4 regions of the Novosphingobium sp. genome follow, and region 2 is predicted to be linked to each of the others. Evidence: riboswitches for the same ligand, from Rfam matches in the RefSeq annotation. Region 2 holds a riboswitch; each other region holds the start of a gene.
What was found. A riboswitch is a leader RNA that binds a small molecule or an ion and turns the genes downstream of it on or off. The one in region 2 is predicted to bind cobalamin.

Region 1 (7,808 bases), 1.3 Mb from region 2:
CCATGCCGGCAAGCTGGCAGCGGCGGAGCGGTTTCGCTCTGGACTGCAAGCCTTTGCGCTAACCCGCCCGGTGCATGGCGAGTGCGGCGGCTATATGGCGATAGGGCAAGTGCTGGTCGATGCTCAGGGGGTGGAGCATCGCATGGCCGGGCTGCTGGGGCTGGAAACCTCCTTTGCCAAAAGGCGGATGCATCTGGGCTATCGCCTCGCCACGCTGGAGGCGCCGATCCCCGGTTACGCGGCGGGCGCAAGGCTGCGTGGGCATGAGTTCCATTACGCCACCATCCTCGCCCAGCCCGATGACCCGCTGGCCCATGTGGTGGATGCCAATGGCGCGGCAGTGCCCGAAACCGGGTCGCGCCGGGGCCATGCCACGGGCAGCTTCTTCCATATGATTGCGCAGGCCAGCGCATGATCGAGCTGGTTCTGATCGGCATCGGCACGGGCGGGCCGGATCAACTGACGCTGGCGGCGGTGAAGGCCATCAACCGCGCCGACCTGATCCTGATCCCCCGCAAAGGCGCCGACAAGGCCGATCTGGCCGATCTGCGCCGGGCCATCTGCGAGGATGTTCTGACCAACTCGGCCACGCGTATCGCGGAGTTCGATCTGCCGGTGCGCGATCCGGCACAGCCGGATTATCTGCGGCGCGTGGATGACTGGCATGATGCCATAGCCAAGGTCTGGCAGCGGACCATTGCCGATCACCTCACGGATGGCCGCGTGGCGCTGCTCGTCTGGGGCGATCCGGCGCTTTACGACAGTTCCCTGCGCATTGCCCGGCGCCTGCCCGATGTGAGCGTGCAAGTCGTGCCGGGGCTGATGTCGATCAATGTGCTGACCGCCGCGCATGGCATCACGCTCAATGAGGTGGGGGCGCCTTTTCTGGTCACCACCGGGCGGCGGCTGCGCGAGGAGGACTGGCCTGCGGGCGTCGAGACTGTGGTGGTGATGCTGGATGGGGAATGTTCGTTCCGGCATCTGCCGCCCGAGGGTATCGCGATCTGGTGGGGCGCCTATGTGGGCATGAGCAACCAGATGCTGTTGTCCGGTCCTCTGGCGCAGGTGAGCGAGACCATCGTGGCGGCACGGGCAGAGGCCCGCGCGCGCCACGGCTGGATCATGGATATCTATCTGCTGCGGCGATCACGCTGACCGCACCTCGACCTCGTCGAGCCGCTTGAAGCGGTAGATCGCGAAGGAGAGCGCCCAGCTCAGCGCGAACAGGCCGACGATCCCGAAGCCCAGCAGGTTGAAGCTGCCCGCCAGATCATCGAACACATCCCACAAGCCGCCGGTCAGACGCAGATGGCTGGCGATCAGTGCCAAAGTCTCGATCCCGCCGATCAGGATCGCCACCAGCGCCGCCACCAGCGTGATCGTCATATTGTAGTAGAGCTTGCGGATCGGCTTGACGAAGGCCCATTCATAGGCGCCCAGCATCATGATGCCGTCGGTGGTGTCGATCAGCGCCATGCCCGCCGCAAACAGCGCCGGGAACAGCAGCACCACACTGAAGGACATGCCCTGCGCGGCCTGAGAGGCCGAGAGGCCCAGCAGCCCTACCTCGGTCGCGGTGTCAAAGCCCAGCCCGAACAGAAAGCCCAGCGGCGCCATATGCCAACTGCGGGTGATCAGGCGGAAGAGCGGGCGCAACAGCCGCGCCATCAACCCGCGCCCGGCCAGCAGCATGTCGAGATCCTCCTCGACATAGACGCCGCCCGCCAGCACCCGGCGATAGGAACGATAGACCGCGCGCAGGATCATCAAATTCATCCCCGCGATGGTGAAAAGGAAAAAGGCCGAGACGCAGGTCGAAATCAACCCGCCTGTTGCCTTGAAGCCCTCGATTCCCGTGGCCGCGCCCGCCATCAGCGCGATCAACAGCGTGGCCACCAGCACCACCGCCGAATGGCCGATGGCGAAGAAGAAACCCGTGCCGACCGGGCGCTGGCCATCCTGCATCAGCTTGCGCGTCACATTGTCGATGGCGGCGATATGGTCGGCATCGACTGCATGGCGCAGCCCCAGCGTATAGGCCAGCAGCGCGGTCCCCAGCATGCCGGGCGCCTGGTGCAGCACCACCCAGCCCCAGATCCACACCCCCAGATTGGCCACCAGCAAAAAGGCATAGAGTGCCCCGATGCGCCGCCGCAGCGGCGTCATCCCGCCGCTGGTGGCGGAAGCCTGCCCAGCACCTTGAAGTAAACGTTCCATCTTGCAACACGTCCGTCGGCGCCCGCGAAACGACAGGCCGCGCCACCGCCGAAGCGGTCGGCATGCCAGAGGCGCGCGCCTGCGACGCCCGAAAGCATGCCCGTTAGGGCCCGGCCATACTGATGTCGCCCAGACGGTGGACCGTGCCATGGCCATCCCCTGGGCCGTGGCAAGAGCGACCCCATACCGGCAGGTCTCCTGGCTCGCGGGTCGTCACGCGATGCGCAGCCTTCCCGAGCCTCGCATGATTTTGCGTCCGGCCCAGTGGCCGTGCCGACCCTCCTTGGGGTGACACAGGCGTATCGCGCTCGCCGCTCACAGTTGCAGGGACAGCCCGGTTTCGGATCCTCGATCCTTACCGTGTTCCCTTTCAAGCCCTTGCGGGCACCGGTGCGGGATGCAAAACCGGCAGGACCGGCTTGCTCGGGCCTGATAGGGCAGATGGAGGGCTTGGCCAAGGCGCTTTCGCGGCCAGCGGGCCAAATCTTCTTTCCCGGCCCAAGGTTGGCTGCCTATACAGGGCCTGCCTGCGGATCTGGTTCGGGAGCAGCATCATGGAGTTCAGCCTTACCCCCATCGGCCATGTGCGCGGCGGACGCGCCGATCCGCTTGACGATCACTGGGGCGAGAGCCGGGCCGCCATCGACCTGGACGCGGACCGCTTCGGGCCGGAGGCGCTGGCGGGGCTGGCGGATTTCAGCCATGCCGAGGTGATCTTCCTCTTCGACCGCGTGCCGCCCGAGCGCATCGAAACCGGCGCCCGACATCCGCGTGGCCGCGCCGACTGGCCACTGGTGGGCATTTTCGCCCAGCGCGGCAAGAACCGGCCCAACCGGCTCGGCGTGACGGTGTGCCGGATCCTCGGCGTCTCGGGCACGAGGCTGGAGGTCGAGGGGCTGGACGCGATCGATGGGACACCAGTCCTCGACATCAAGCCGGTGATGCGCGAATTTCTGCCGCGGGGCGATCTGCGCCAGCCCGAATGGTCTGGTGCGCTGATGGCCGATTATTGGTAAAGGTTTGAAAGAGCGGGGTGTCGCGCAAGCGAAACCTGCCGCTGGCAGGGAGATCCAGCGCTAAAGCGGAGCAGCTTCCTTCATGGCCCTTCCCAAAACCGCAGGTCTTCCCGATTTCGTTCTGCTCGGAGGGGTGCCCGAGGCAGCGCGCTATCGCCTGAGCGCAAGACTGATCGGCGAGCGGATCGACACGCGTTACGTCGCCGACGCGCAGGCGACCGGCGAATGGGCCGGAAAAGCGGTGTTCGGACCGGGGCTGACCATCGTGTTTCGCGATGGCGTGGTGGTGTCGATCAGCGATGAGGAGGTGGCGCAGGATTTGCCCGACGCGCTGCTGCTGCCTCATACCTTCGATCCCGAGGCCTTGCCCGAAACGGAAAGCACCGTGCTGATCGTCAAGCCCGGCTCCAACGACAAGATCGCGGCGGACGGACAGGTGCAACTGATCGACGCCAGCCCCGAGCGCTTCCTGCTGGTGGCCGTGGTCCTGGCGCGCAGCGTGATGCTCTCGCGCGACGAAATCCTGGTGTCCGAAGCCTTCGACCGGATCAGCCCCTTGGTGGCCGATCTGCACAGCAACGGGCAGGCCCATCTCTCGATCAAGCGGGCGATGCAGCTGGTGGGCAATGCGCTGGCGGCGCGGCATCGCATCATGGGCAGCGCTCAGGCCAATGACCGGCCCGATCTGCTCTGGGACCACCCCGATCTCGACCGTCTCTACACCCGTCTTGAGGACGAATATGAGCTGGACGAGCGCCATGAGGTGCTGGAGCGCAAATTCGTCGCGCTGGGCGATGTGGCCGAGGTGCTGCTCGACATCGTGCGCGACAAAAGGGCTTACCGCGTGGAGCTGGCGATCATCGCGCTGATCGGTTTCGAGATCGTGATCTCGCTGGTGGATATGGCGATGAAATACGCGGGGCGTTAGGAAGGCGTTTCAAGAAGCCGGGGCCTGCTGCCCCGGCGCGCCATGGGCGAGCAGCAATTGCTCCAGTGCCTCATAGGCCACGGGCTTGACCAGATGATGGTCGAAACCGGCCTGTGCCGCCAGTTCCTTGTCGCGGTCCTGCCCCCAGCCGGTCTGCGCCACGATCAGCGTCTGGCGGAAGTCATCGTCCTGACGGAAAGCGCGGCAGACCTCATAGCCATCCATCACCGGCAGGCCGATATCGAGCAGAATGGCGTCGGGCCGATAGTCGCGCGCCGCCTCAAGCGCCTCGCGGCCATCGTTGACCACCTGAAAGTCGTGGCCCATTTCCTCCAGCATCCAGCCCATGCTCATGGCGATCATGGCATTGTCATCGACCACCAGAACCTTGAGCGGGCGGTTGGCGGCGGCCTGCGGCGCATCCTCGGCCATGGCTTCACCTGCCACCGCCTGAGCAAGCGGCACACGCAGGGTAAAGGTGCTGCCCTGCCCGATGCCGCCGCTATGCGCCTCGATGGTGCCGCCATGCATCTCGACCAACTGCCGCGCCAGCGCGAGGCCAATGCCAAGCCCGCCCTTGGCATGGACCGAATGATCCTCGATCTGGGTAAAAAGCTGGAAAATCCGCGACTGCATCGCCGGGGGAATGCCCAGCCCATTGTCGCTGACCGCGATCACCGCCTCGCCGTTCTCGACGCGCAGCGACAGACCGATCTGCCCCCCTTCGGGCGTGTATTTGGCGGCATTGTTGAGCAGATTGCCCAACACCTGCGCCATGCGCGTCAGATCGGCATCGAGCCAGATCGCGGCATCGGGCACATCCACCGTCAGCCTGTGACCATGGCTTTCGATCAGCGGGCGGCTGGCCTCCAGCGCGAGGCGGACGATCTCGGCGGCCTGAAGGCGTTCGCGGCGCAGTTCGATCTTGCCCTGGCTGATGCGTGAAACATCAAGCAGATCGTCGATCAGCCGCACCATCTGCGTGAGCTGGCGGTCCATCATCGCGCGAATGTCCTCGGCGCTGTCGCCATCGGGCTTGCGGCGCAGCACATCGATCCCGTGGCGCAGCGGCGCCAGCGGGTTGCGCAATTCATGCGCCAGCGTGGCGAGAAATTCATCCTTGCGGCGGTCGGCCTCTTCCAGAGCGGCGCTACGGGCTTTCAGTTCGTCGCGCTGCGCGGCGATCTGCTGGCGCTGGCGATGGAGTTCGAAGAAAACATCAGCCTTGCTGCGGATGATATCGGGCTCGATGGGCTTGTGGATGAAGTCGACCGCGCCCGCCTCATAGCCGCGAAAGCGCCGCTGGCTGTCGGCATTGCCCGCCGTCACGAAGATGATCGGCACATGGCGGGTGCGGTCATTGCCGCGCATCAGCTCGGCCAGATCGAAGCCCGACAGGCCCGGCATCTGCACATCGACCAGCGCCAGCGCGACATCATGCTTGAGCAGCAGTTCGAGCGCCTCGTCACCCGAGCGCGCCTTGAGCAGCACCAGCCCATCGCGCCGCAGCAGGGCTTCGAGCGAGAGGAGGTTCTCCTCCAGATCGTCCACCAGAAGAAAGCTGACGGGGGTCATGCGGGGTGGTTCCTTCCCGGATCACCCCGGCCCAGCTCCAGTAGGAAGGCCGAAATGTCCTCGATTGTCATAATCTTGGCCTGCCTGCATGCCTCGATGGCAGCTTCGGGCATGGCGGTGGCATAGGCACCTTGCGGATTTTGCACAATGGCCGTTCCGCCAGCATCGGCGATGGCGCGCAGTCCGGTTGCGCCATCCTGATTGGCGCCCGTCAGCACGATGCCCACCAGCGCCTCGCCATAGGCGTCCGCCGCGGTTTCGAACAGCACATCGATGGCCGGGCGCGAGAAATAGAGCGGCTCATCGCTGGAAAGCGACAGGCTGTGGTCCTGCTCGACCAGCAGATGGTAATCAGGCGGGGCGAAATAGACGGTGCCGGGGGCGATCTGCTCCTTGTCCTGCGCCTCGCGCACGGGGATCGCGCATTTGGACTGGAAGAGTTGCGGGATCACGCAGTCACGGTCAGGGCGGATATGCACCACGATCAGGATCGGCAGCGGGTAATCGGCAGGCAGCACCGGCAACAGCCCCGAAAGCGCCGCCAGCGCCCCCGCCGACGTGCCGATCACCACGGCCCGAGGCGTCGTTTCGCTCATCCTTCGGTCTTCTGGTAGATCTTGTCGCCGGTTGCCAGTTCGCTGAAGCTGGGAGCATGGGCGGAAAAGCGCAGGCTCTCCTTCGAGCCCAGCCCGAGGAAGCCCTTGCGGGTCAGGGAGTCATTGAAAAGCCCCACCGCGCGATCCTGCAAGGGCCGGTCGAAATAGATCAGCACATTGCGGCAGGAGATCAGATGCATCTCGGCAAAGACCGCATCGGTGACAAGGCTGTGATCGGAGAACACCACGCGATTGCGCAGGCTCTTGTCGAAGGCGCCTTTGCCATAGGCGGCGGTATAATAGTCCGAAAGCGAAGATTTCCCCCCCGACTTGCGGTGGTTCTCGGTGAAAAGCTGGAAGCGTTCGAGATCGTAGATCCCCGCTTCGGCCTTGGCCAGCGCGTCCTGATTGATGTCGGTGGCATAGAACAGCGTGCGCTGCTCCAGCCCCTCCTCGCGGAAGAGGATGACAAAGGAATAGAGTTCCTCGCCCGTGCTGCAGCCCGCGATCCAGATGCGCAAGCTGGGATAGGTGCGCAGATGCGGGATCACCTTCTCGCGGATCGCCTTGAAATAGGATGGATCGCGGAAGACCTCGCTGACCTGCACCGTCAGATAGGACAGCAGGCGCGGCAGCATCTCGGGATCGTGCAGCACATCGTGCTGAAGCGCCGAGATGCTGCGATAGCCCAATTGCTCGCGCGCCTGCCTCAACCGCCGCTTGATCGAGGCCTGCGCGTAATTGCGGAAATCATAATGATAGCGCCGGTACAGCCCTTCGAGCAGCAGGTGGATTTCGATATCCTCCACCCGCTCACTGATGAGACCATCGCTCATCGCGGCATCCACACGCGCACGAGCGAGAGCAGCTTTTCGACATCGAGCGGCTTGGCCATATAGTCATTGGCCCCGGCGCGGATGCAGCGCTCCTGATCGTCGGGCATGGCCTTGGCCGTCAACGTGATGACCGGCAGCGCCTTCCACGCCGGATTGCGGCGGATGGCGCGGGTGGCGGCCAGACCGTCCATCACCGGCATCATCACATCCATCAGCACCAGATCGATGGCGATCTCGTTCTGCGCCGAGGCCTTTTCCAGCACCTCCAGCGCCTCGCGCCCGTTGCGCGCGATCTCGATGATCGCGCCGCGCGGTTCGAGGATGTTGGTCAGCGCATAGACATTGCGGATGTCATCCTCGACAATCAGGATGCGGCGGCCTTCGAGAATGGCGTCGCGGTTGCGCGCCTTGCGGATCATCGTCTGCTGCTCGTCCGACAGATCCGAGACGACCTGATGCAGGAACAGGCTGACCTCGTCGAGCAGGCGCTCGGGCGATTTGGCCCCCTTGATGATGATCGATTTGGAATAGCGCCGCAGCTTCTGCTCATCGTCGGCAGAGAGGTCGCGCCCGGTGTAGACGATCACCGGCGGGAAGGAATAGGCCTCCTCGCGGCTCAGCGTTTCCAGAAGCTGATAAC
Region 2 (7,808 bases):
TGCTCGCGCCGGGCGACCTCAACGAAAATGCGCAGTTGCTCAAGCGTCATGCGCAGCGATGTGCCCGCTGCCGTCTCCCTTGGCAAGCGGCGGGGTGGCGCCATGGCCGGTGGTCATGCTGCGCAGCACGCCGTCGCGGCGGATCAGCCCATGCATCAGCGCCGCGCCCAGATGGGCAAGGATCAGCGCGAAGAACAGCAGCGCCACCACCGTATGCGCCCAGCGCAGGAAGGCATAGAGCGCCAGATCATGCGGCAGGATCGCGGGCAGCACCAGCGGCCCCACCTGCACCGGATAGCCCCCGGCCGAAAGCATCGCCCAGCCAATCAGCGGCATGCCCAGCATGCTGGCATAGAGCAGCACATGCGAGCCCTTGGCGACCATCTGCTGCAGTTGAGGCAGATCGCTGGGCAGCGGCGGCGCGCCGGTCAGCAGCCGCAGCGGCAGGCGGATCAGCACCAGCACAAGGATCGCGATCCCCACCGGGCGGTGCAGCGCCAGCAGCATGGGATAGAGCGGCCCGGCGGTGGAGACCATGCCGACGCCGATGAACATCATCGCCAGCACCATCAGCGCCATCAGCCAGTGAAGCGCGCGCAGCAACGGGTGGAAGTCCTGAGGATGACGGCTCATTGACCCTTCTCCTTCAGCATGTCTTGTCCGGCGGCGCTGGTCCGCGGCCCCTCGCCCGCGCGGCGGGTGAAGGAGGTGGAATAGGTCTTCGACCGCGCGCCCAGCAAAGGATCGTCAGAGGGCGCGATGCCCGATGGCAGGATGGTGGGGTCGAAGTTGAGATCGCGGCAGGCGCCCTGTTCCTCGCTCTGCACGGCACTCAGGGTCAGCACCCCGGCCTCCACGCTGCGATGCGGGCCGGTCCATTCCACGGTGGCCTTGTCGGTGACATCGCCGGGGTTGGCGACCACCAGTTTGAGATGCCAGCGCGAGGGGCCCTTGGCGGTGCGCGCGATCATCTCCTTGAACAGGGCGTCGCGCGGCAGGTCCGCCAGCTTGGCCTTGTCGAGGCCGGTCAGCGGCGCCTCGGGCTCGAACTGCCAGCGCACGAAGCGGGTGACGCCCTTGGCATCGGTGAAGCGGAAGGCGTTGATGCTGTAATAGGTGGCATTGGCAAAGCTGTCGGGCAGCACCGCCTTGGCCATATAGGCCAGGAAGGCGGGCACCTCGGGATGGCTGACCATAAAGGGTTTGACCAGGGCCGGGTCGGGCTTGCCGGTCTTGGGATCGGGCGTGGTGGCGCGCTGCAGGCCCACGAAGCTGGGCACATCGGCCACCGGGAAGATCGGCGTATGGTCCATCGCCATGCGCCATTCCTGCCCGTCTGGGCTGCGCATCACCAGCGCCATCGAGTGGAAGACATTGCGCCCGTCACTGGCCAGCGGATTGCCCCCGCCCAGCGAGAAGCGCCCGGTCACCGGATAGCTGCCGGCACGCAAACTCGACGCGGTCGTCAGATCTTCCCCAGCGCCGCTCGCCTGGAACGAGCCGCTGAAACACAGCCCCTTGGCATGGGCGCGGCGATAGCCGGGGAAGACCCCGCCATTGGCTTCCAGCGCATTGGCCACCTCGCCGCCGCTGATGCGGTGCGGGCCGATCCAGCCGGCGGCCCAGCCCAGTCCTCCGGCCAGCACGAGAACAGTGGCGCCGATCAGCGCGGCGGGAACAAGAGGATTGCGTGTTGGCGGCATGGAGACATCCTGTCGGCAAGGCTTGGCGTGGAAGGCTTGAACATATCGGACGTATGAGAGGACCTCATATATCCGTTTCTTATACGAAGCCATCACCCAAAAGGATGCGTTCTCTTGTCAGCCCTGATGGTTGGGCTTGTCGAAGAGAGGGATTTATTCCTCTTCCTCACCGCCTTTTCGCCGGTCCTGTCCGGGCAGGATGTTGTCGTGAAAGGCCGGTGACAGGCGCCGCTCCATCAGGCGGCAGGCCTCGGCATGCAGCAGCAAGGCGCGCGAGATCGCCTGCAGCAGATCGATGTGCAGCGCCCGCCTGCCGATGCACAGATCGTCGATCTCCGCCTCGCTGAGCCCCAGGGTCCGCGCCGCCGCATGCGGACCGCCCAGCAGCTCGACCGCCAGGGCAAATCGTTCGATCTGTTCGACCGGAAGCATGGACCATCATCCCCTGCGGCCTGTTATGGCCTGCTTGTGCCATGCCCCCATTCATGCCGTCTGTCACCGGCAATTCAAACTTGCATCAGGGCATGAATTCTGATGTTAAGCGCCCGTGATGACGACAGGACAACCTGTCGCGTCCCAACCCGCATCGGTGCCCGCAAGGGCTTAATAGGGAACAAGGTGAGGATCATCCGATCCGAAACCGGGCTGTCCCTGCAACTGTGAGCGGCGAGTGCGATGCACGCGGCATCCTGCCAAAGGCGCGGGATGCGGCCACTGGGCCAGACGCAAAATCATGCGGGGCTCGGGAAGGCTTGTGCACCGCGCGACGACCCGCGAGCCAGGAGACCTGCCGCTGCGTGTCGCTCTTGCCCGGTCCAGGGGATGGCCAAGGCACGGATATCCGTCTGAGCGACGATCAGCATGGCCGGGGGCCATGGACGCCGCAGCGAGCGGGCCACAGCGCCTGCCCGCCTCGTTTCGGCGCGGGACTGACCGTGCCGGATCGGCGCGGGCCAGACCTTGCCCCCTGCCCGTCGCCCGGCGCCGGAGATTGATGATGAAGAGACCGTCAGGCCCCGTCCGTAACCCTGGGTGAAACAGGGTGTAACACCGCGCCAACCGTAAAGAACTTGTCCGCCGCGGCGGCAGTTCGCAGGCCCGGCGAGGCCGCACCGGCATCGCACCCGGCACGCATCACGATATCGATAAAAGAAACAGGGGGATCACCCATATGACACGCAACCTTCGCAAGAGGCCGCAGACGGCCCTGCGCCCGATCTGGCTGGCCGCCAGCATGCTGGCGCCGCTCGGCAGCGCTCAGGCCCAGACCGCCGCAGAGGCCGACAACATCCTGGTCATCGGCCAGCAGAGCCAGACGCTCACCCGGCCCGACGCCACCGGCAGCCGCCTCAACCTTACCCCGCTCGAGACCCCCGCCTCGATCGCCAGCATCGATGGCGAGGCGATCCGCGCGCGCGGCGACATGTCCATCGCCGAGGCCGAGGCGCGCGCGCCCGGCTTCTTCAATGTCGGCAACCCCGGCAATGGCGGCACGGCGCTGGCGGCGCGCGGCTTTGCCGGCCAAGGCTCGATCCTGCAACTGATCGACGGGGTGCGTCTGTTCCCGGCGGCGGGCACCATCACCTTCCCCACCGACCCGTGGATGGCCGAGCGCATCGATATCCTCAGCGGCCCGGCCTCGGTGCTTTATGGGCAGGGATCGCTGGGCGGCGCGGTCAATGTGATCATGCGCAAACCCAACACCCAGCGCACCGAGTTCGAGAGCGAGATCGGCTATGGCTCGCAAAACACCTTCCATGCCGCCGCCGGGCTTGGCGGGCCGATCGGTGAGCGGCTCTCCTACCGTGTCGATGCCAGCTATCGTCGTTCGGACGGCTATGTCGATCGCGGGCATTCGGACAGTCTGGCGCTGTCGGGCACCTTGCGCTGGGCCACCACCGACAGACTGACCTTCACCCTGCGAGAGGATTACGGCGACCAGCATCCGATGAAATACACCGGCACGCCGCTGGTGAACGGCAGGCTGGATCTGGGGCTGCGCCATCAGAACTACAATGTGGGCGACGCGCATATACGTTACCGCGACAACCGCACCACCTTGCAGACCGACTGGACGCCGTCAGACAGCATCAGCCTCACCAATCTGGGCTATGTGCTGACCAGCAAACGCCAGTGGCGCGATCTGGAAAGCTATTGCTGGGTGGGGGCTAATGGCAATTGCCACAATGGCTACAACTATAGCCCCGCGACGCCCGGCAACATCTATCGCACCGACAATTTCGGCATCGGCCATGACCAGACCCAGTGGGGCGATCAGGGCAGCGCCACGTTCAAGATCCCGCTGTCGGGCAACATCAGCACCGATCTGGTGGTGGGCTTTGATGTCAACAGCATCGCGCTCACCTATTCGAACGATTTCGGATCGGACGTGCAGGAAGACAGCGTGACGCCCACCGGTTTCAACCCCGGCCTGTTCTACGACACGCAGGGGATTGCTCCACGCTATCGCACCCAGACGACCGAATATGCCTTCTTCGCGGAAGACCGGCTGAAGTTCGGAGACAAGTTCTCGCTCATCACCGGCATCCGGCATGAGAATGACGAGATCAAGCGCTGGACCCGGACCTATCCCACCGGCAATGGCGGCGTGGATGCGTTTGTGTTCGACAAGAAACTGACCAACACCACCTGGCGCGTGGGCGGCGTCTATCAGCCGGTGCCGACCGTGTCGCTCTATGCGCAATACAGCACGGGCACCGATCCGCTCGGCACGCTGACGACCTATTCCTCCGCCCAGACCCAGTTCAGCAATGCCACCGGCAATCAGGTGGAAGTGGGCGCCAAGGGCAGCTTCTGGGGCGGGCGCGGCACGGCGACGCTGGCGGCCTATCGCATCGTGAAGAAAGGCCTGCTCTATCAGCAGACGCTCTCCAGCCCGATCCAGCAGGTGGGGCAGCAATCGTCGAAGGGGATCGAGGCTTGGGTGTCGCTCAATCTGCCCGCCGGTTTCGGGATCGACGCCAATGGCACGGTGCTAAAGGCGCGCTATGACGACTTCTTCTCCGGCGGGGTCAGCTTTACCGGCAAGGCGCCGCCCAATGTGCCGCAACAGGCCGCCAATCTGTGGCTGCGCTGGGATGCGACCAAGCAGATCCGCGCTCAGGCGGGGCTGCGCTATGTCGGGCACACCTACTCGGATACCGCCAACACCTTCCGCGTGCCGGCCTATGCGGTGGTGGATGCGGGGCTGGCCTATGCCGTGAACCGGCATGCCTCGGTGGATGTCCATATCTACAACCTGCTGGACAAGGCCTACGCCCAGACCACCTACAATGACGAGCAGTGGATTCTGGGCCGCCCGCGCTCGGTCGACGTCTCGCTGCGCACCAAGTTCTGAGGGTCTGAACCATGGCATGGCAGCATCAGGCCAAACGCTGGCTTTACCTGACCCACCGCTGGGTGGGCATTGTCACCTGCCTGCTGTTTGCCATGTGGTTCGCCTCGGGGCTGGTGATGATCTATGTGCCCTATCCCTCGCTCTCGCCCGCCCAAAAGCTGGCGGGAGCGCAGGCGATCGACTGGCGGGCGGTGAATGTGCCGCCACCCGTTTCCCCCGACACACGCGCCCTGACGCTGGAGATGCGCGATGGCCAGCCGGTGTGGCGCTTGGAACCATGGGGGGCGCCCACAATCACCCTGCCCGCGCATGGCGGCGCCGTGCTGCCCCCGGTGGATGCGGCTGTAGCAAGGCGGGTCGCGCAGGGTTTCAGCCATACAACGGTGCGCGATGTCAAACAGATCACCCGCGACCAATGGACCGTCGCGGGCGGCTTCGACCGCCACCGCCCCTTGTGGAAGGTCAGCCTGGCCGATGCGGCGGGCACACAGCTCTATGTTTCCTCCAGCAGCGGCGCGGTGGTGCAGGCCACGACGCAGCGCATCCGTTTCTGGAACTGGCTGGGGTCGGTGCCGCACTGGCTCTATCCCACCGTGCTGAGGCAGGACAATGCGGCATGGCGGCAGGTGGTGCTATGGGTTTCGGGCCCCTGCATCGCCGGAGCCCTGGCGGGGATCTGGATCGGCCTGCTGCGCACGCGTGTGGGGCACCGGCGCTTCAAGGGCGGGCGGATGACACCCTATCACGGCTGGATGCTGTGGCACCATGTCTCGGGGCTTGGCGGAGGCCTGTTCCTGATGGCATGGATTTTCAGCGGCTGGCTCTCGGTCGATCCGGGACGGTTGTTCCAGAAGGCCGATCTGCCGGAGCAAGCCGAGCGTGCCTATGCGATGGGCACGCCGATGCCATCGGTGACGCTGGAGCGATTGCGCGCCCTGGGCAGCGATGCAAGGCAGATCCGGCTGTCGCGCGATGGCGGGCTGGCGCGGCTTGCGATCTTCAACGGCGATGGCATTCGTCGGGTCTACGATGCCAGTAACGGACAAGCCTTAAGGCCCTCAGACGCCACCATCGCCAAGGCCGCCCAAACCCTCATCCCCTCCGGCCACCTTATCGCCATCGAGCGGCTGACCGCGCCCGATGCCTATTGGTACGATGTAGGCGCCCTGCCCCGTCTGCCCGTCCTGCGCCTGCGCTTCGACGACCCCGCGCAAAGCTGGTTGCATATCGATCCCGAAACCGGCGTGATCATCGAACATCTGGACTCGCGCCGCCGCACCTATCGCTGGCTGTTCGATCTGCTTCACAAATGGGACCTCAATGCGCTGACGCTCCACCGCCCCTTGTGGGACATCTGGCTGTGGCTGTGGTCGCTGCTGGGGCTGGTCACTTCGGTCAGCGGCGTGTGGATCGGCTGGAAGCGGCTGAGGCGCGCCTGAACCATCAAATCCGCGCCGAGATCGGGCGATGGTCCGACAGGGTCAACGGATCGGCGCGGTAGTCGAGCGGCGCCAGATCGCCGCTGGCGATGATATGGTCAAAATCCCGCCGGGGCCGCCATGAAGGCCAGCTTGCCGGAGACGTTCCGGCCGGGCGCCCGTCGGTCAGCGCGCAGAAACCGGCAATCGGCGCGCTGGCGCCGCCACAATTGAAATCGCCCATCGCCACCCAGCGCGGCGCCCGCGCCAGCCCTCTGGCGATGACGGCAAGCTGCGCCGCCTGATCCGCCGCCCCAAGGCTGAGATGCAGGCAGGCCACCCGCAGGCGCTCCGGCCCCGCCACATCGACGATCAGGCAGCCCCGCCCCGCCACGCGGCCCGGCAGCTTCAGATCCTCCACGATCTCCAGCGGCCAGCGGCTCAGGATCGCATTGCCGTGGCGCGACACGCCGGGGATCACCCGGTTCTGCTGGACCGCGACAAAGCCATGGCCCGATGCCGCCGCGATCAGCTCGATCTGGCTGCGATAGCCCGCGCGCCGCCCGCCCAGATCCACTTCCTGCAGGCAGACCACGTCATAAGGGGTGATCTCCCGCGCGATCTCGCGCAGGATCGCGGTCTTGGCGGCGGTGTGGATCACCTGCCGATGCGCGTGGAACAGATAATCCCGGTAGCGCTTGGTACCGATGCCGGCCTGAATGTTCCATGTCAGCAACTTCATGGCGCAGTCAGCCTTTTTTCGTCACAACGGTCGATAAAGCGAAGTTGCGAAGGAGCCACCTTGTTCCCGACAGTCTCATATCCGCTGATGCTCCACGTGCTGGTCGCAACCATCCTGTCGCTGCGCGTGCTCTATCGCAAGCTTCAGGTGAACAGTGCCTTGGCCTGGATCGTGGTGCTGATCGCCATGCCGATCGGCGGGCCAGTGCTCTATGTGCTGTTCGGCGCCCCCAATCTGGGGCGGCGCAGGCTGGAGCTGGGGCACCGCATCCGCAGCTATTACGAGAAGGCCTATGCCATCGCCCGCGCCGATGCGGCCAGTGTGGATGCAATCCCCCAGCCTTTCAACGCGATGGCGGCTTCGATCGCGCGGGACAGCGGCTTTCCCGTGCTCTCGCATAACCGCTACACGCTGCTGAGCGACGCGGGCGACATTCTGCAGCGCATGGCCAGCGACATCGACGCCGCGCGATGCGACTGCTGCCTTGAGTTCTACATCATCGACCCGCGCGGCCGCGTGGAGGCGGTGCTGGAGGCGGTGCTGCGCGCGGCGGGACGCGGCGTTGCCTGCCGCATTCTGGCCGATGA
Region 3 (7,808 bases), on a different contig from region 2:
TATGGCACTCCAGCGAGATAATATCGATGGTGGACGTTTGCAGCTTGGGGAACGCCTCTTCATATTGCCGCCACTCCGAGCCCAGCGTCTTCTTCCAGTCGGTGTTGGCCTTGATGCCGTAGCCATAGCAGATATGCACCGCCGTTTCGCACTTCAGCCCCTCAACGGCCCTCTCCAGGGCGGCGATGCCCCAGTCATTCACCTCGTCAAAGAACACGTTAAATGCGGGCTCATCAAACTGGATAATGTCGACGCCGGCGGCCTCGAGCTCTTTGGCTTCCTGGTTGAGGATCTTGGCGAATTCCCAGGCCAGCTTTTCGCGGCTTTTATAGTGGTCATCATAGAGCGTGTCGATCATGGTCATCGGCCCCGGCAGGGCCCATTTGATCGGCTGCTTGGTCAGCTGGCGTAAAAATTTGGCGTCTTCAACGAAAACGGGCTTTTGGCGCGCGACCGCCCCCACGACGGTTGGCACGCTCGCCTCATAGCGATTGCGAATTTTAACCACTTCGCGTTTCTCGAAATCGACGCCGCTGAGGTGCTCGATAAACGTCGTGACGAAGTGCTGGCGCGTTTGCTCGCCATCGCTGACGATATCGATGCCGGCCTGTTGTTGCTCTGCCAGCGACAAACGCAAGGCGTCCTGTTTCCCTTCGATTAATTCTTCATTCTGCAATTTCCAGGGCGACCACAGGGTTTCCGGTTGGGCCAGCCAGGAAGGTTTAGGCAAGCTGCCGGCGGTCGACGTAGGGAGCAATATTTTCATAATAGATGACCTGTATTTGAGTGAATCAAAGCGCGTAGTGAGCAGACCATTGCTCAAGAATGGGCTTGTAGGGCTTGATAAATTGCTCTTCCGTAAATTTCCCCTGCTCAATCGCTAACTGGCTACGCTCTTCGCGATCGTAAACAATCTTGGTTAATGAATGATCCTGGTTATTCAGGCTTGGCTGATAGTATTGCCCCGCCGCCGAGTTGGCGTTGTAAATTTCAGGTCGATAGATTTTCTGGAAGGTCTCCATCGTGCTGATGGTGCCGATCAGTTCCAGATCGGTGTAATCGCTCAGCAAATCCCCGGGGAAATAAAACGCCAGGGGCGCAACGCTATTTTTCGGCATGAAGTAGCGCACCTGCAGGCCCATTTTTTTAAAATACCGGTCGGTCAGCGAAGCGCCGTCTTGCCGATATTCGTCGCCCAACACCGGATGTTGATTGCCCGTCCGATGATAGGTGTCTTTGCTGGACACGCTGAGGCAGATCACCGGCGGTTTGCTGAAATTCTCATGGTATGCGTTTGAATTGACGAAGTGCTTAAAGATATTGCCGTGCAAATCGCCGAAATCATCCGGAATGTTGAATTCCGCCGTGTTTTTATTGTGCGCCGGCAGCAAGACGCTAAAGTCGTAATCGCGCACGTAAGACGAGAAGTTATTCCCGACGATGCCCTCAAGACGCTTTTGCGTTTTTTTATCAATGATGTTGGTTTTCAGGATTTCAATCACCGGGAAGCTGGCCCCCTGATCTTCAACGCGCATCTCAACCGAAATGATTTCAAGCTCAACCGAATAGCGGTCGGCCTTGGGGTTATCCCAATGCGCCAACGAATTGAAGCGATTGTTAATCATCACCAGCGTGTTGCGCAGGTTCTCCCGGCGGTTTTCCCCTCTGGCCAAATTGGCGAAGTTGGTGGTGATACGCGTACTTTCAGAGGGGTTATAATCTTCATCCAAGCGCAGGCTCTTGATGGTGAAGTTGAAATCCAGCGCGGGCTGGGCGTGTGCGACAGGCATGCGACATCTCCTTCGGACCAGCAGGTTGGCTGGCCCGTCATGACGGTTCGGGATGATGGATGGGTGGGCGCGCGCCGCGTCAGGCGGGGATGAACACCGTTAACACGACGCGCCGACGCATTCGCGCATGGCTTGCCGGGGGGAAACAGGACTGGAAACATCGGCCGATCACCTGCTTTGCCGGGCGGAGGGGCCGAAGGAAGAACGCGCCAGCATAAGCGTCGCCGCAGGGCATAGACCTCCGGCGCGTGCGACAAGCGCGATCCACCGGAGGAACCCCCGTCCGAGGAACGTTATGGCGCCGAAGGCAGGTCTCCTGGCTTGCGGGTCATCACGGTGGTTCCGGCCTTCCCGAGCGCTTTTGCAAGGCTCAGTGACACGAAATGGAACCACCGTTCGCCGCTTACAGTTGCGGGGGCAGCGCCGGACTCTGCCCTTTCGGGCACCACCGGCTTCCCGTCTTAGCCCCACCGCGCGGACCCTTGTGGAATCTGGGATGGGGAACCTTGACAGGATGCAGAGACACCATCTCAGCCAAGCTGTCAAGTATCATATAAAGAAATCTTTATATGTGGTTATCTAGGCCAGCGTTCACAGCGATCCGCTCAGCTTTGAAAGAGACAGGTCATTTTTTGTACTTAAGATTTGCAGCTCTTTGATGGGGTGCAGCCATTGTAGTTAATTGTCTGCCGCTGAGCCTATGACTGCTTTCAGCGCCTGGCATCGCCGCCCTGAATGGCGGTTTTGTCAGCGTTTCCAGCGAAGACCGGACGGCGCGGAGCCGGCAGAGCAAGGCTTGGTTAACCGCCGTAGCTTCCAGTCAGACCAATAAACGGACTGCACATCCGCCAATTTTCAGCAAATCCGAAGTTGTGGCTCCGCTGCTAGCCTGCAACGACATTCCCTCAAGCAAGGTATTCAATCCGCTGGCAAGGGCATCGACATCTGCATCGGCCGGGAGCTGGCCATCGCTCACGCCTCGCGTCAATCGATCGCGGAACGCCTGCTCCGTCTGCTTGCGCAGCGCCTTGAGCGCGTCAGCGACATCAGCTGCATCGTCGGGAATGTTCACCGCTGCCGTCACGACCAAGCATCCGCACGGCACGTCCTGCAGCGTCAGAATACGCGCGGCTGAGGCGAAGAAGCTCGATATGGCCAACCTGACATCTGGCTCGGCAGCCATCTCGTCGCGGTTCTGGTCCCAGTAGGTCCGCTCGTAATGGTCCACTGCGGCCATGAAGAGCTGCGCCTTGTTGCCGAACTCCCCGTATAGGCTGGGCGGGTTGATCCCCATGGCAGCACAAAGCTGAGCGATCGACGCCGGCGCGAAGCCATGGCGCCAGAACACGCCAAGCGCTTTCTCGAGCGCGGCCTCGCGATCAAAACGGGCCTTACCCTTGCTGCGGTGGAGCGCGATTTTCGCTTCGGTCTGCATGATGCTCCCTTGGTCCTCGCCATTTTTTGATCGCGAGGGGTTGACTGTTTGTATCGATCACTACAAATGAGGGGTTGTAGCGTTCATTACAAATAGACTCGTGCAGCCGCATTGCAAGCGGCTCAATCACAGAGAGACATGATGGCTAATCTTTTCGATCCGCTGGAGCTGCGGAGTGTTCGGCTGCGCAACCGCCTCGCCCTATCGCCAATGTGCCAGTACGAAGCCACCGACGGCTTCGCTAACGACTATCACCTTGTCCACTATGGCAAATTCGCCTTGGGCGGCTTCGGGCTTGTGATGGTTGAGGCCACCGCCGTAGCGCCGGAAGGCCGAATCACTCATGGCGACCTTGGCTTGTGGGATGATGCCCAGATCGACGGTCTCGCGCGCATCGTGTCGATGGTGAAATCGCAGGGCGCCACGCCGGGGATCCAGATCGCCCATGCCGGTCCCAAGGCGAGCATGCAGCGCCCCTATTATGGCGACGGTCCGCTGACCGATGAAGATGTCGCTCGAGGCGACCATCCCTGGGCCGTCGTGTCGGCTAGCGCGATTCCGGTCGACGATGGCTGGCTGACGCCTGAGGAACTCGACGCAGACGGCCTCGCGCGCATTCGTGGCGCATTTTCTGATACGGCTCGCCGGGCGCTTGCCGCCGGGTTCGAGGTGCTCGAGATGCACGCCGCGCATGGCTATCTGCTTAACTCGTTCCTGTCGCCGCTCACGAACCAGCGCACCGACACCTATGGTGGCAGCCTCGAAAATCGCATGCGGCTTCCGCTTGAGATCGCTCGCGACCTTCGCGCGATCTGGCCCGGCGACAAGCCGCTCTTCGTCCGCATCTCCGCCGTCGATGGTAGCCGTGATGGCGTGACCATCGAGGACAGCGTGATCTTCGCCCGCGAGCTCGCAGCCATTGGGGTGGACGTCATCGACGTCTCGTCCGGCGGCGTCGGCCGCACCTATGATCACCCGAATGGATATGGTCATCAGGTGCCCTATGCCGCGCAGATCTCGCGTGACGCAGGCATTCGTACAATGGCGGTCGGTCTCATCGTCACTCCTGCCCAAGCCGACGCGGTCGTCGCCCATGGCGAGGCAGATATGGTTGCGATTGGCCGCGAGGCGCTCCACGATCCGCACTTCCCGCACCGTGCCGAGCGGGCACTCGGCGTGTCGAGTGCTGAAACCCCCTTTGATAGCTGGGTGCCTCAGATTGGCTGGTGGCTCAATGCACGCGAGCGAAAGATCCGGCGGCTGGACGGTGCCGCTTTGGCCGAACAGGCACCTTAAATCCTGACGGCGCCATAGGTCCATAAGTGGGGATGGTCATCGCTCATTGGCGGTTGGGTGCAACCACTCGCTCTGATGCCGCGACCATCCCCGTTAACGTCATGCTCGTTGACGGCGGCATGCGGCGCCACTCCTTCTAGACGTCAGAAGGCCTGGCTGATGAAGAACGGCCCCACGGCGAATGGCAATTTTTGGGCTAAATTCCAACGTCCGATGGTGGTTTTGGAAACGGAAGCAAAGTCCCAAGGTCTGGCGTTCATCGCCTCCGTGGGCGAGGTGAATGATCGGCAGCTTTGCGACGCCAATCGGACCTGCGGACGGCAGTTATGTCCGCGAAACAGGCCTAAGCTTTGCTCGCTGGCGGCGCCAGGTTGAAGTCGTGCTTGCGGTCAAACGGCTGGCGGGCGGGGCTTCGATCCAAAGCGTGGCCGCCAATCTCGGCTGCGAGAGAGTTCCGAGTTTCATGACAACGTTCAAAAAAAGACGCTTTGTAGCTTGCCTGGGCGCTACATGGTAGAGCGGTGTCCATGGCGAGGTTAGGAAGGCCTCTTTGATTGTATCGGCAAAGCTGCTGAGGCAGGATATGCGTAGTAACGATACATCGTATCTCTTTACGCCATGCGTCGAATATATGTATGGCAGTTCTGCAAGAGACAGTTGTTATAGATCGATTTCCCGTTCGAGAATCTTGCGATTGCGCTCTTCAAGTTCGCGGTCGTCCGCCGGGAACAGCGTCGACATACCTTCCGTCGCAGCCCTCTCCTGCACCGCTTCGACAAACGGGCGCAGCCCGTCTTCATAGTCACGGAAAGCAGCGGCGTGATCGTCTGGCTGTTGCTGCAAGGCGTCGGCCAGACGTGCCGCTCCAATCAGCGCCATCGAACCGCCCATGCCGGCGACCGGCGACACGCAATAGCCCGCATCTCCCACCAGAGCGACGCGCCCTTTCGACCATGCCTTTATCCTGATCTGGTTCGCCTGATCGAAATAGAAATCGCCCTCGACGGCGACATGCTTCAGCATAGCAGGCACCTTCCAGCCGAGGCGTTCAAAATGATCGAGGATCAGTTGGCGTTGCTGTGCCTTGTCACGGAAATCATAGTCGATCTGCTGCTCGCTGCGGAACGCCAGCGCGATATCGGTGCGGTCGTCATAGCCGTTCAACATGGCGGTCAGACCGGGCTGGCTGAAGACCTGCGTGCAGTTTGGCGGCAGCAGACCGGTTTCCGGAACCACCCGCAAATAGAAATAGCCGCCCATGTAATAGGAGGCCGCGTCGGCATTGTCGAACACCAGCGATCTGGTGTTGGAGCGATTGCCGTCGCAGCCAAACACCAGCGCATAGCGATGGTGCGATCCGTCGTTGAGGGTTACGCAAACGTCATCCGGCCCTTGCCGCAACTGCCGGATGGATCGCCCGAAGCGTAGATCGACGGCACCGTCTAAGGATGCGAACAGAATATCGAGCAAATCGTCGCGATGGATCTCGTAACGCGCCATCGTCTGATCCTCGGCGGGCGAGGCTGCCGTCAGCTCGCCAAGGGTCGTATCGTGCTCATCCTTGAACGCGAAATTGCGCGGAGGAAGCGCCCTGGCCCGCACGGCATCAAACAGCCCCATGCGGCCGAGAATGTCGATCGTCTCACCCTCGATATCGACGGGCGTGCCGCCCCGCCGCAAGCCCTCAGCGGTTTCGATGATCGTGACCCGGTGGCCGAGCCTTGTCATCCAAAAGGCGGTGGCCAGGCCCGCGAAGCTTGCTCCGCTGATCAGCACGGGGAGGGTTTCGGTCTTCGCGGGCGTGGAGATGGAGGTTGACGGATGGGCCATGGCGCTCTCATTATCGATGACAGTTTCTAGATTCGATCTATAAATATACTCAGTACAGAAAGAAGGCAATGCCCGAGCCGACCGCCCCAAGGCGCACCCGAAAGCGATTGCTGACTCGTCAGGCTATTTCCGATGTGGCGACCCGGCTTTTTTTTCAGCGGGGCTTCGACCAGGTGACGATCGACGAGATCGCCGAGGCGGCCGATGTGGGGCGGATGACGGTGTTCAACCATTTCCCCCGCAAGGAGGACATGTTCTTCGACCGCGAACAGGAAATCCGCGACGTGGCTTTCACGGCGATCCGGACGCGGGAGGCGGGCATGTCGCCCATTCGGGCCCTGAAGGCGCTGGCGCATCGCCTGATCGAGGAACCCGATCCTTCCTTTCCGGTCTTTTGCGACACCTATCTTTTCGTTGAAACTGCGTTGGCCAGTGAGGCGCTCAAGGCGCGGGCCCGCCAGATGCGCGACGATTTCGTGAGGGGGCTGGCTGGCGTCATGGCCGAAGCCGCCGGTTGTCCGCCCGATGATCCGCATGCTTTTCTTGCCGCCGGATTAATCGCTTCGGTGTGGAGTGTCGCTTTTACTCAGGCGCATGAGGCTTATGGCCGCACTGGAGACCAGGCCGAGGCAAACCGCATGTTCCTGATGCTGATGGAAAGAGGGATGGCCGGGGTGGAAGTGGCGATGGAGACCACTGCCTATATCTTGTAATCACCCGGATTGTGGTGAAATTTGATTTCCTGCTGTTGCTTTTGGGGACTGAAAGGTTGCTGTGTCTGACCTGCTGTCGGTTTGAAGGGCACCGAGATAAGCTTCTTTAGGCTACCCCAGCCCGGCGTTCGAAGTCGATAGGGCTGAGATAGCCAGGATCGAGTGCCTGCGGGTGGGATTGTAGAAACGCTCGATATAATCGAACACATCGGCTCTGGCCTGATCGCGTGACCGGTAGACCTTCTTGCGGACCCGTTCGGTCTTGAGGGAAGAGAAGAAGCTCTCCATCGCCGCATTTGTCCCAGCAATTGCCCGATCGGCTCATGGAGCAGGTCACGCCATTGTCCTGCATCAGGCGTTGAAACTGCTCACTAGTATGTTGGCTGCTCTGATCCGAATGATGGGAGCAGGGCAACCGTGCGCTTCTGGTTCTGATCAATGAGTCCTGACCCGAAAAGCTGCGCGTTGGGGCCTGAAGCGCCTTTGATCGCTGTTGCACAGGCGAACGGGGCGAGGGGCGCATCAGGTCAAGTCCTTAGACGCGCAGGAAGCGATGGGCAGGTTTGATCTGTTATCGCATCGTACCGCGCTTGATCAGATTATAGATTGCAAGCAGGATGATGGCACCCGCCAATGCTACGAGCAGGGTTCTTGGATCAAAGGGATTTTCGGTCAAGTGGCCTTGGCCCGAGAAGGTCCCGAGCAGGAAACGGCCGACTACTGATCCAACACAGCCGACAAGTA
Region 4 (7,808 bases), on a different contig from region 2:
CTCGTCGCAACATCTTATGTTTTGCGTATGAGTTATACGTAATGCTGGACAGGGACCGCCGTCAATTCTAATAAAAGGTCGGACCAAAAGCGGTGAAACTGCGCGAAATGCGCGGATTTCCGTCCGCTATGGCCGATCCGGCCCGTTTTCGCCTGCCGGAATTTGAATAGACCGCATGAAAATGAATAGGAGGATGCCGATGGATGTGACAGCAGCGGTGGTGAGAAAGGCCGGCGATCCTTTCACCCTGGAAAAGCTCAAAATGGGGGCGATACAGGCCGATGAGGTGCTGGTCCGGATCGTCGGGACCGGGCTGTGCCACACCGATCTGGTGGTGCGCGATCAGGTGCTGCCCACGCCTTTGCCGGCCGTGCTGGGGCATGAAGGCGCCGGTGTGATCGAGGCGGTTGGCGCCGATGTCTCCCGGCTGGTGCCGGGCGACCATGTGGTGCTGGGCTTTGCCGCTTGCCGGGTTTGCGATGCCTGCCGGTCCGGCCATCCCTCCTATTGCGCGCAGTTTACCGCGCTCAATTTCGGCGGATGCCGAGCGGATGGCAGCACTTGCCTTCATAATGATACCGGCAAGGTCAGCAGCCATTTCTTCGGCCAGTCCTCCTTTGCCACCCATGCGGTGGTGGCCGCGCAGAATGCGGTGAAGGTGGACAAGGACGTGCCGCTTTCGTTGCTCGGCCCGCTGGGCTGCGGGATCATGACGGGGGCGGGCACGGTGTTCAACGTGCTCGACACGCAGGAGGGGGAGACGGTGCTGGTGATCGGCGGCGGCCCGGTCGGGCTGAGCGCGGTGATGGCGGCCAAGGTGCGCGGCGCCTCGCGCATCGTGCTGGCCGATCCGGTGGCGGCCCGCAGGGCGGCGGCGCTGGATCTGGGGGCGAGCGATGTGATCGATGTGGCCGCCGGCGATATGGCCGAGCAATTGCGCGCCCTGCTGCCTCAGGGCGTGAACGGCGTGCTGGACACCTCTGGCGTGCCAAAGGCGATCGAAGGCGGGGTGGCCTGCCTGGCCACGCGTGGGCGGCTGGCGACGGTGGGAGTGCCGCGCGCGCTGGATGCCACGATCTCGCTCAACATCGTGCAGATGCTCTCGCGCGGGATTTCAGTCTGCGGTGTGACCGAGGGCGATTGCGATCCCCAGACCTTCCTGCCCGAGTTGATCGCGCTCTATCGCGAGGGGCGTTTCCCCTTCGACCGGTTGATCACCACCTATCCGCTGGCGCGGATCAATGAGGCGGTTGCGGCTCAGCATGCCGGGGCCTGCGTGAAAGTGGTGCTGACGATGCCTGAATAAGTCCGGTTGCGCCGCGGCGTCAGGGATCTGTTCTGGCGCCGCGGATTGCTTCGTAATGGCGGAAGAAAGCTTGCTGGCGCAGCAGGCCGAAGAAATCGAGCATCAGCGGCAGGGCGCGTTCGACCATGGTCACCGCCTCGCCGATGTCCACGCGCCCCTCGATGCGCTGCAGAAAGGTGGTGGCTTCCCACCGGCCCACGAAGTCGGCGGCATCGAGATAGAAGCCCAGAATGTCGGGCGTGTAGTTCAGATGGCCATCGAAGCCGCTCTTGCGCATCTCGCCCCAGATCCGCACGAATTGCGCCGAGGAGAGCGACAGCATATCGCCGCCCTCGGTCTCGATGATGTCGAGGATGCCGATGCTGGCGAGGGTGCGGGCATCGGCTTCGGCCTCGGGATAATGTTCGGCCAGCGAGGCGATCGACACCGGCGGCCCATCGGTGCCCGAACGATGAGCGACCAATTGCTCCAGCTTGTCGAGCGCGCTGGCGCCCACGCCGCCCTGCGCGCCATCGCCATCCATCAGGGCACCGATCTGCGCCAGAGTCAGCCGGCTGTCCTGCTGCAACTGGCGGATGGCGAGAATGGCGCTGACATGCTTCTCGCTGTAATCGGCGACATTGCGGCGCGGGCGATCGGGCTCGGGAATGAGCTTGTGGCGCAGATAAACACGGATCGTCTCACGATGAACGCCCGTCCGCGTTTCGAGATCACGCATCTTCATGGCAAGGGTTAGACCATTGCTCTGGCCAATGGGCAACCGAGGTTAGGAAATTTTCCTGTGTCAGCGGGAGGTGGGAGATTGACCGGAGTGGTTCGGCCATCTGATGGACAGCGGCCCTCCGCACGGTCATCACCCGCTTGCACCGTCCACCCATGTCATTTTCCATAATTTGGGCGGCATCGGCTGATCGCCGGAAGGGCCTTTCATCGCCAGCATCAGGGCGCGGGCCAGGTCTTCTCCAATGTCTCTTACCGGCACAGAAAAGCAACTAAGCGGCGGCTGCAGAGCGGCGCAGGCGGCCGTGTGGCGAAAGCCGACGATGGCGATGTCGCGACCGGGTTCCAGCCCGCAGGCGCGCAGGCTGGCATAGGCCCCCACCGCGCCATTCTCGCCCATGACGAAGATCGCGGTTGGCGGGCGATCCAGCGCCAGCATTGCGGTGGTGACCTGCGCGCATTGCTGGGCGCTGTCGGATCCGGCGTAAAGCAGGTCGGGGTCGAAGGGCAGCTTCGCGCCCTGCAGCGCCGCCTTGTAGCGTGCGGTCACCAGATGGCTGAAATTGACCCCGGGGCCGGAGGTGATGAGCGCGATCCGTTCATGACCGGCGGCCAGAAAACGCGCCATGACGGTATCGACCATATCCTCGAAATCGAGATCGATGCTGGGATAGATGCCCGCCGTCTCGCTGCGGCCAAGGGTGATGAAGGGCGTATTTTGCGCCAGCAGCAAGGCGATCCGCGCATCCTGGCTCTGCGTGGCGGCCAGGATCCATCCATCCGCAATGCCGCGTCGCAGATGCCGCTCCAGCACCTCAAGCGGGTTCTGCTCGATTCGCCACAGCAGCACGACCAGTTCCAGCCCGTTCTCGTCCAGCACCGTCTGCACGCCATTGAGGATCGAGAGAAAGAACGGGTCACCATAGGTCATGCTGTCGGGCCCGACCGGCAGCAGGAAGGCCGCCGTTCCGGTGCGCTTGCGGCGCAGCGACTGTCCGGCCTGGTTGGGGGTGTATCCCAGCTTTCCCGCCATTTCGATCACCCGCTTGCGGGTGGCTTCGCTGACATCCTTGCGGCCGTTCAGCGCGCGCGACACCGTGCCGATCGACAGGTTCAGATGCGTGGCGAGTGATCGAATATCCATCTTCCTTCCCTTGCATGCACGGCAGCGATTGCAAGCCTTGACATTACTCCGACTATTCACGACAAGGCCGTAAACGTTTACGGAAAAAAGTGAATGGAGGGGATGACGATGACGGTACGCGCATTCGTGCGGTGGAGTTTGGCTGCTTCCGCCCTGGCCCTGGCCGCCCCCGCGCTGGCGCAGGATGCCACCGGGCTGGACGCGAACGGTCACCTCACCACGACAGGCTTGCCGAGCGCGGATGGCTTTGTCTTTCGCAGGCTGGCCGATGGCGTGCAATTCCGGCGGGGAGGTCTGGCCAAGACCATCCTGTTTTACGGTCCGGACACTGTGCGGGTGAATGCCAATCTCGGCACCAACTATTGGACCGCGCCCAGTCTGGTGGTGACCGCCAAACCGCAGGCAGTGCCTTTCACCATCGCCGAAACCTCAACCACGCTGACCATTGCCAGCGCGGCGCTCACCATCGAGGTCAACAAGGCCACCTCCGCGCTGCGCTTCCTTGATGCGCAGGGCAGGCTCTATACGGAAGAACAGTCGGACAAACCCCAAAGTGTGACCCTGAAGACGATTTCGGGCGCGCCGACCTATGAGGCCACCAACACCTTCCATCTGCGCGACGACGAGGCGCTGTACGGCTTCGGCTTCACCGCTGACGACACCAGCAACCGGCGCGGCAAGGATCTGCTGTTGGTGCAGACCAATATGGGCATCATCATCCCGGTGATGATGTCCTCGCGGCGCTATGGCGTGATGTGGGATGTCTATTCCCAGATGCGCTTCAAGGACGATGCCCAGGGTGCATCGCTCTGGGCGGAAAGCGCGCCGGGCGGGGTCGATTATTATTTTATGGGTGGCAAGACGCCGGATGACGTTGTGGGGGCCTATCGCGCCTTGACGGGGCAGGCGCCGATGTATCCCAAACAGGCCTTCGGTCTGTTCATGAGCAAGGAGCGTTACAAGACGCAGGACCAGATCGTGGATGTGGCGCGCAGCTTTCGCAAGGAAGGCTTCCCGCTCGATTACATCGTGCAGGACTGGCAATATTGGGGCAGCGACAAGGATGGCAGTTGGAGCGGGATGACCTGGGACCCGGTGCGCTATCCCGACCCTGCGGGCATGACGCGCACGCTGCATGGCATGAACCTCAAGCTGATGGTGTCGATCTGGCCGTCGATCGGCAATGATACGGCATTGGCCCATGAACTCGATGCGCAAGGGCTGCGCTTTGCCCCGCTGCACTGGATTTCCAAACATGCCCGCGTCTATGACGCCTACAGCCCGCTGGGCCGACAGATCTACTTCAAGCACATCAAGTCCGGCCTGCTGGACAAAGGCGTCGATGCGCTATGGATGGACGGCACCGAGGTGGAGGTGAGCAGCGCGATGTGGGACGCGCAGGACAACATCCGCGACACCAAGGCGTTGGGCAGGAACGCGCTGGGCGATTTCACGCGTTATTTGAACCCCTATTCGCTGCTGACCACGCAAGGCACCTATGATGGCGAACGCGCCACCTCCAACCGGCGGGTCTTCACGCTCACCCGCTCGGCCTGGGCCGGGGCGCAGCGCACCGCCGCCGCCTCGTGGAGCGGGGACATTTATGCCAGCTGGAAGGTCTTCAAGCAGCAGATCGCGGGTGGTGTCGATGTGACCGTGACGGGCAATCCCTATTGGACCCAGGACACCGGCGGCTTTTTCGTGTCGGAGTTTCCCGGTGGCGAGCAGAACCCGGCCTGGCGGGAGCTGTTCGCGCGCTGGCTGCAATATGCCGCCTTCAACCCGCTGATGCGCATCCATGGCACCGATGTCGAGCGTGAGCCCTATCGCTTCAAAACGCTTGATCCGCAGGTCTATGCCTCGCTGCTGGGCAGCGTCAATCTGCGCTATCGCCTGCTGCCCTACACCTATGGGCTGAGTTGGAAGGTGACCTCCGCGGGCTACACGCTGATGCGCCCCCTGATGATGGATTTCCCCGAGGATCGCGCCACCGATACCATCGATGACAGCTTCATGTTCGGCCCCTCGTTTCTGGTCCATCCTGTCACCCGGCCGATGTATCATCGGCAGGCCCCTCCGGCGGTGACGATACCAGCGAATGCCCTGCGCACACCCGATGGGCAGCCCGGGCTGGCCCTTCAGTATTTTGCGGGCCAATCCTTCGAGAAACCGGTCAGCACCATGATCGACACCAAAATCGACCATATGTGGCCTGCGCCGCCGCTGGCCGACATGCCGGCAGGCCTGGCCAGCCTCGATCACTTTTCAGCGCGCTGGACAGGCATGCTCACCGCTCCTGAAGATGGCACCTATGAGATCGGCGTCGAGGGTGACGATGGCTATCGCCTGATGCTGGCCGGCAAGACCGTGGTCGACGAATGGAAATCGGGCGAGGCCCGCTATCGCGGCGCCGAGGTCGCGCTCCGGAAGGGGCAGACCATCCCCATCGCCATCGAGTATTATCAGGGCGATGGCGCGCGCAAGTTGCGTTTGGCGTGGCGTCTGCCGAGCGAGCGCGAGGCTGCCGCCAGATTGGCGCAGGCCGCGCAGGATCTTTCCGTTACCACTTATCTGCCTCAGGGCGCCGGATGGTATGATTTCTGGACGAACGAGCATTACGCCGGTGGCCAGCGTGTCACGCGGCAGGCTCCCCTCGATATTCTGCCGCTTTATGTGCGGGCCGGATCGATCGTGCCCATGGGGCCGGTGCAGCATTATGCGACCGAATTGCCCAAGGCGCCCTATGAAATCCGCATCTATTCCGGCGCCGACGCGCGTTTCACCATCTATGAGGACGACAACGAGACATACGACTATGAAAAGGGCCAATATGCCACCTATGATCTGGTGTGGAACGACCGTGCCCGCAGTCTGACCATCAGTGGGCGCAAGGGCTCTTTCCCCCGCCTTGTCCAGCAGCGGCGGCTCGATCTGGTGCTGATGACCCCGCGCAACGCCACTGGTGCAGCGCCGGCCGTGGCCAAGAGGATGGTGAACTATACCGGGGCGGCCACCACCGTGTCGTTTGGTCGGTAAGGAGGCGATGAAGGGAATTAAGCTGAACAGTACATTCTTGCGGGGCGCTCACAGATGGTTGTCCGGAGCGGCAGGTTTCAAACTTCGTCCTTTCTGCTGCCGACCTTCGTTCATTTTCAATTCCTGACACATTGCGCTTGACCCTTGGCGCCCCCGCGCTTCACATTTCCGCTGTCGAAGGTTCTCCAGTCGTTTCGGCGCGCTGGAGCGAAGATCGGAAGCCGGTGCGATGCCGGCGCTGCCCCCGCAACTGTAAGCGGCGAGCGGGCGATCCACGCATGCCACTGGTGGGCGCAACCACCGGGAAGGCCGGATCGTCCGCATTGACCCGCGAGCCAGGAGACCTGCCCGCGACGCCATAACGTTCCTCCGGCGGGGTGTCCGGGCGATCGCTCTCGTGCCATGCCGGGTGACCGGCGTGGCCGCTTGCGTTCGTCTGTCTCTGCCTTTGAAACAGGTGAAGACGATGACAAGAGCAACAGTCCAGACAATAACAAATGCGACCAGCATCCAACTGATTGACATGGTGTTCCCCACGGACACCAACCACCATGGTACGCTCTTTGGCGGCGTGGCGCTGGCGCATATGGACAAGGTCGCGTTTCTGGCGGCGACGCGCCATGGGCGTGTGCCTTTCGTAACCGCGCGCAGCGAGCAGATTGATTTCGAGGCACCGGCGAGCGCGGGCGAGATGGTTGAGGCGACCGGGCGCGTCGTGCGGGTCGGTAACAGTTCGCTTGATGTCGAGGTTGAGCTGGTCGCGGAGGCGACGGTCAGCGGAGAGAGGCGGCGTTGCACGCGTGGTCGCTTCACCATGGTGGCCGTCAAAGGCCCTGATGTTCGCCTGCCGCTTCCTCCATTTTATGCCGGTCAGCAGGTCGAAGAGGATGGTGTCCTGCGGATGGCGGAAATCATCTTTCCCGAGCAAACCAACCACTATGGCACGTTTTATGGTGGCGACGGGCTCAAGATGCTGGGCAAGGCCGCGTTTATCGCGGCGACGCGGCATACGCGGCGGAATATCGTTATGGCCTCGTCAGAGCGGGTCGATTTCCGCTCCGCGGTCGGGCTGGGCGATATGGTGGAACTGGTCTCGCGCATTGTGCGGACCGGGTGCAGTTCCGTCACTGTGGAAGTCGAGTTGTGGTCGGAGAGGCTGCTGACAGGGCAGCGCCGTCATGCTGCAACGGCGCGCTTCGTGATGGTGGCGGTCGATGAGCAAGGGCGCCCTACGCCGATCCTGTCCGCGCTGGAGGTTTAAAGCATGTAGCGATGGGGCGCTCCGTTCTAGTTCACCCTGACGGGAGGCAGGCAATATCGGCCTGCCTCCCGTCAGGGAGCTGCTTTGCCACACCAGATGTTCCGCAAACGGGTTTGGCAGAGAAGAGCGTTCTAACTGGCTGCTAGGCCGAGAGTTCTTTGCGCACGATCTCCGCGCCCGCACTCAAGGCATTCAGCTTGCCGCTGGCGACCTGACGAGGCAGGGGAGCCATGCCGCAGTTGGTCGACGGGTAGAGTTTGTCGGCATCGACAAACTGCAGCGCTTTGCGCAGCGTAGCGGCCACTTCTTCCGGCGTCTCAACGGTATGATTCGCCACATCA

Region 1: linked by a shared signal. The riboswitch ahead of ABDW49_RS09540 (HoxN/HupN/NixA family nickel/cobalt transporter) and the one ahead of ABDW49_RS15305 (TonB-dependent receptor) in region 2 are both predicted to bind cobalamin.
Region 3: linked by a shared signal. The riboswitch ahead of ABDW49_RS23025 (DUF1852 domain-containing protein) and the one ahead of ABDW49_RS15305 (TonB-dependent receptor) in region 2 are both predicted to bind cobalamin.
Region 4: linked by a shared signal. The riboswitch ahead of ABDW49_RS23015 (hotdog domain-containing protein) and the one ahead of ABDW49_RS15305 (TonB-dependent receptor) in region 2 are both predicted to bind cobalamin.

The regions. Positions count from the first base shown of each region.
Region 1 covers NZ_JBCNLP010000001.1:2,044,000-2,051,807, reverse strand. The annotation lists gene ABDW49_RS09550 (cobyrinate a,c-diamide synthase) at 1-415, shown strand, start outside; gene cobF (precorrin-6A synthase (deacetylating)) at 412-1,155, shown strand; gene ABDW49_RS09540 (HoxN/HupN/NixA family nickel/cobalt transporter) at 1,147-2,166, opposite strand; cobalamin riboswitch at 2,388-2,624, opposite strand; gene ABDW49_RS09535 (SAM-dependent methyltransferase) at 2,772-3,233, shown strand; gene ABDW49_RS09530 (RMD1 family protein) at 3,316-4,161, shown strand; gene ABDW49_RS09525 (response regulator) at 4,171-5,736, opposite strand; gene ABDW49_RS09520 (chemotaxis protein CheB) at 5,733-6,332, opposite strand; gene ABDW49_RS09515 (protein-glutamate O-methyltransferase CheR) at 6,329-7,168, opposite strand; gene ABDW49_RS09510 (response regulator) at 7,165-7,808, opposite strand, start outside.
Region 2 covers NZ_JBCNLP010000001.1:3,334,476-3,342,283, forward strand. The annotation lists gene ABDW49_RS15285 (LysR substrate-binding domain-containing protein) at 1-50, opposite strand, end outside; gene ABDW49_RS15290 (cytochrome b) at 40-633, opposite strand; gene ABDW49_RS15295 (catalase family peroxidase) at 630-1,703, opposite strand; gene ABDW49_RS15300 (hypothetical protein) at 1,857-2,135, opposite strand; cobalamin riboswitch at 2,274-2,513, shown strand; gene ABDW49_RS15305 (TonB-dependent receptor) at 2,875-5,061, shown strand; gene ABDW49_RS15310 (hypothetical protein) at 5,073-6,500, shown strand; gene ABDW49_RS15315 (endonuclease/exonuclease/phosphatase family protein) at 6,505-7,221, opposite strand; gene cls (cardiolipin synthase) at 7,282-7,808, shown strand, end outside.
Region 3 covers NZ_JBCNLP010000006.1:685,026-692,833, forward strand. The annotation lists gene ABDW49_RS23020 (methionine synthase) at 1-766, opposite strand, end outside; gene ABDW49_RS23025 (DUF1852 domain-containing protein) at 792-1,790, opposite strand; cobalamin riboswitch at 2,079-2,314, opposite strand; gene ABDW49_RS23030 (TetR/AcrR family transcriptional regulator) at 2,611-3,225, opposite strand; gene ABDW49_RS23035 (NADH:flavin oxidoreductase/NADH oxidase) at 3,364-4,521, shown strand; gene ABDW49_RS23040 (FAD-dependent monooxygenase) at 5,182-6,420, opposite strand; gene ABDW49_RS23045 (helix-turn-helix domain-containing protein) at 6,420-7,064, shown strand; partial or broken gene ABDW49_RS23050 (IS3 family transposase) at 7,171-7,467, opposite strand; gene ABDW49_RS23055 (GlsB/YeaQ/YmgE family stress response membrane protein) at 7,636-7,808, opposite strand, start outside.
Region 4 covers NZ_JBCNLP010000006.1:677,154-684,961, forward strand. The annotation lists gene ABDW49_RS22995 (NAD(P)-dependent alcohol dehydrogenase) at 200-1,306, shown strand; gene ABDW49_RS23000 (MerR family transcriptional regulator) at 1,326-2,030, opposite strand; gene ABDW49_RS23005 (LacI family DNA-binding transcriptional regulator) at 2,160-3,170, opposite strand; gene ABDW49_RS23010 (TIM-barrel domain-containing protein) at 3,279-6,206, shown strand; cobalamin riboswitch at 6,368-6,573, shown strand; gene ABDW49_RS23015 (hotdog domain-containing protein) at 6,616-7,467, shown strand; gene ABDW49_RS23020 (methionine synthase) at 7,610-7,808, opposite strand, start outside.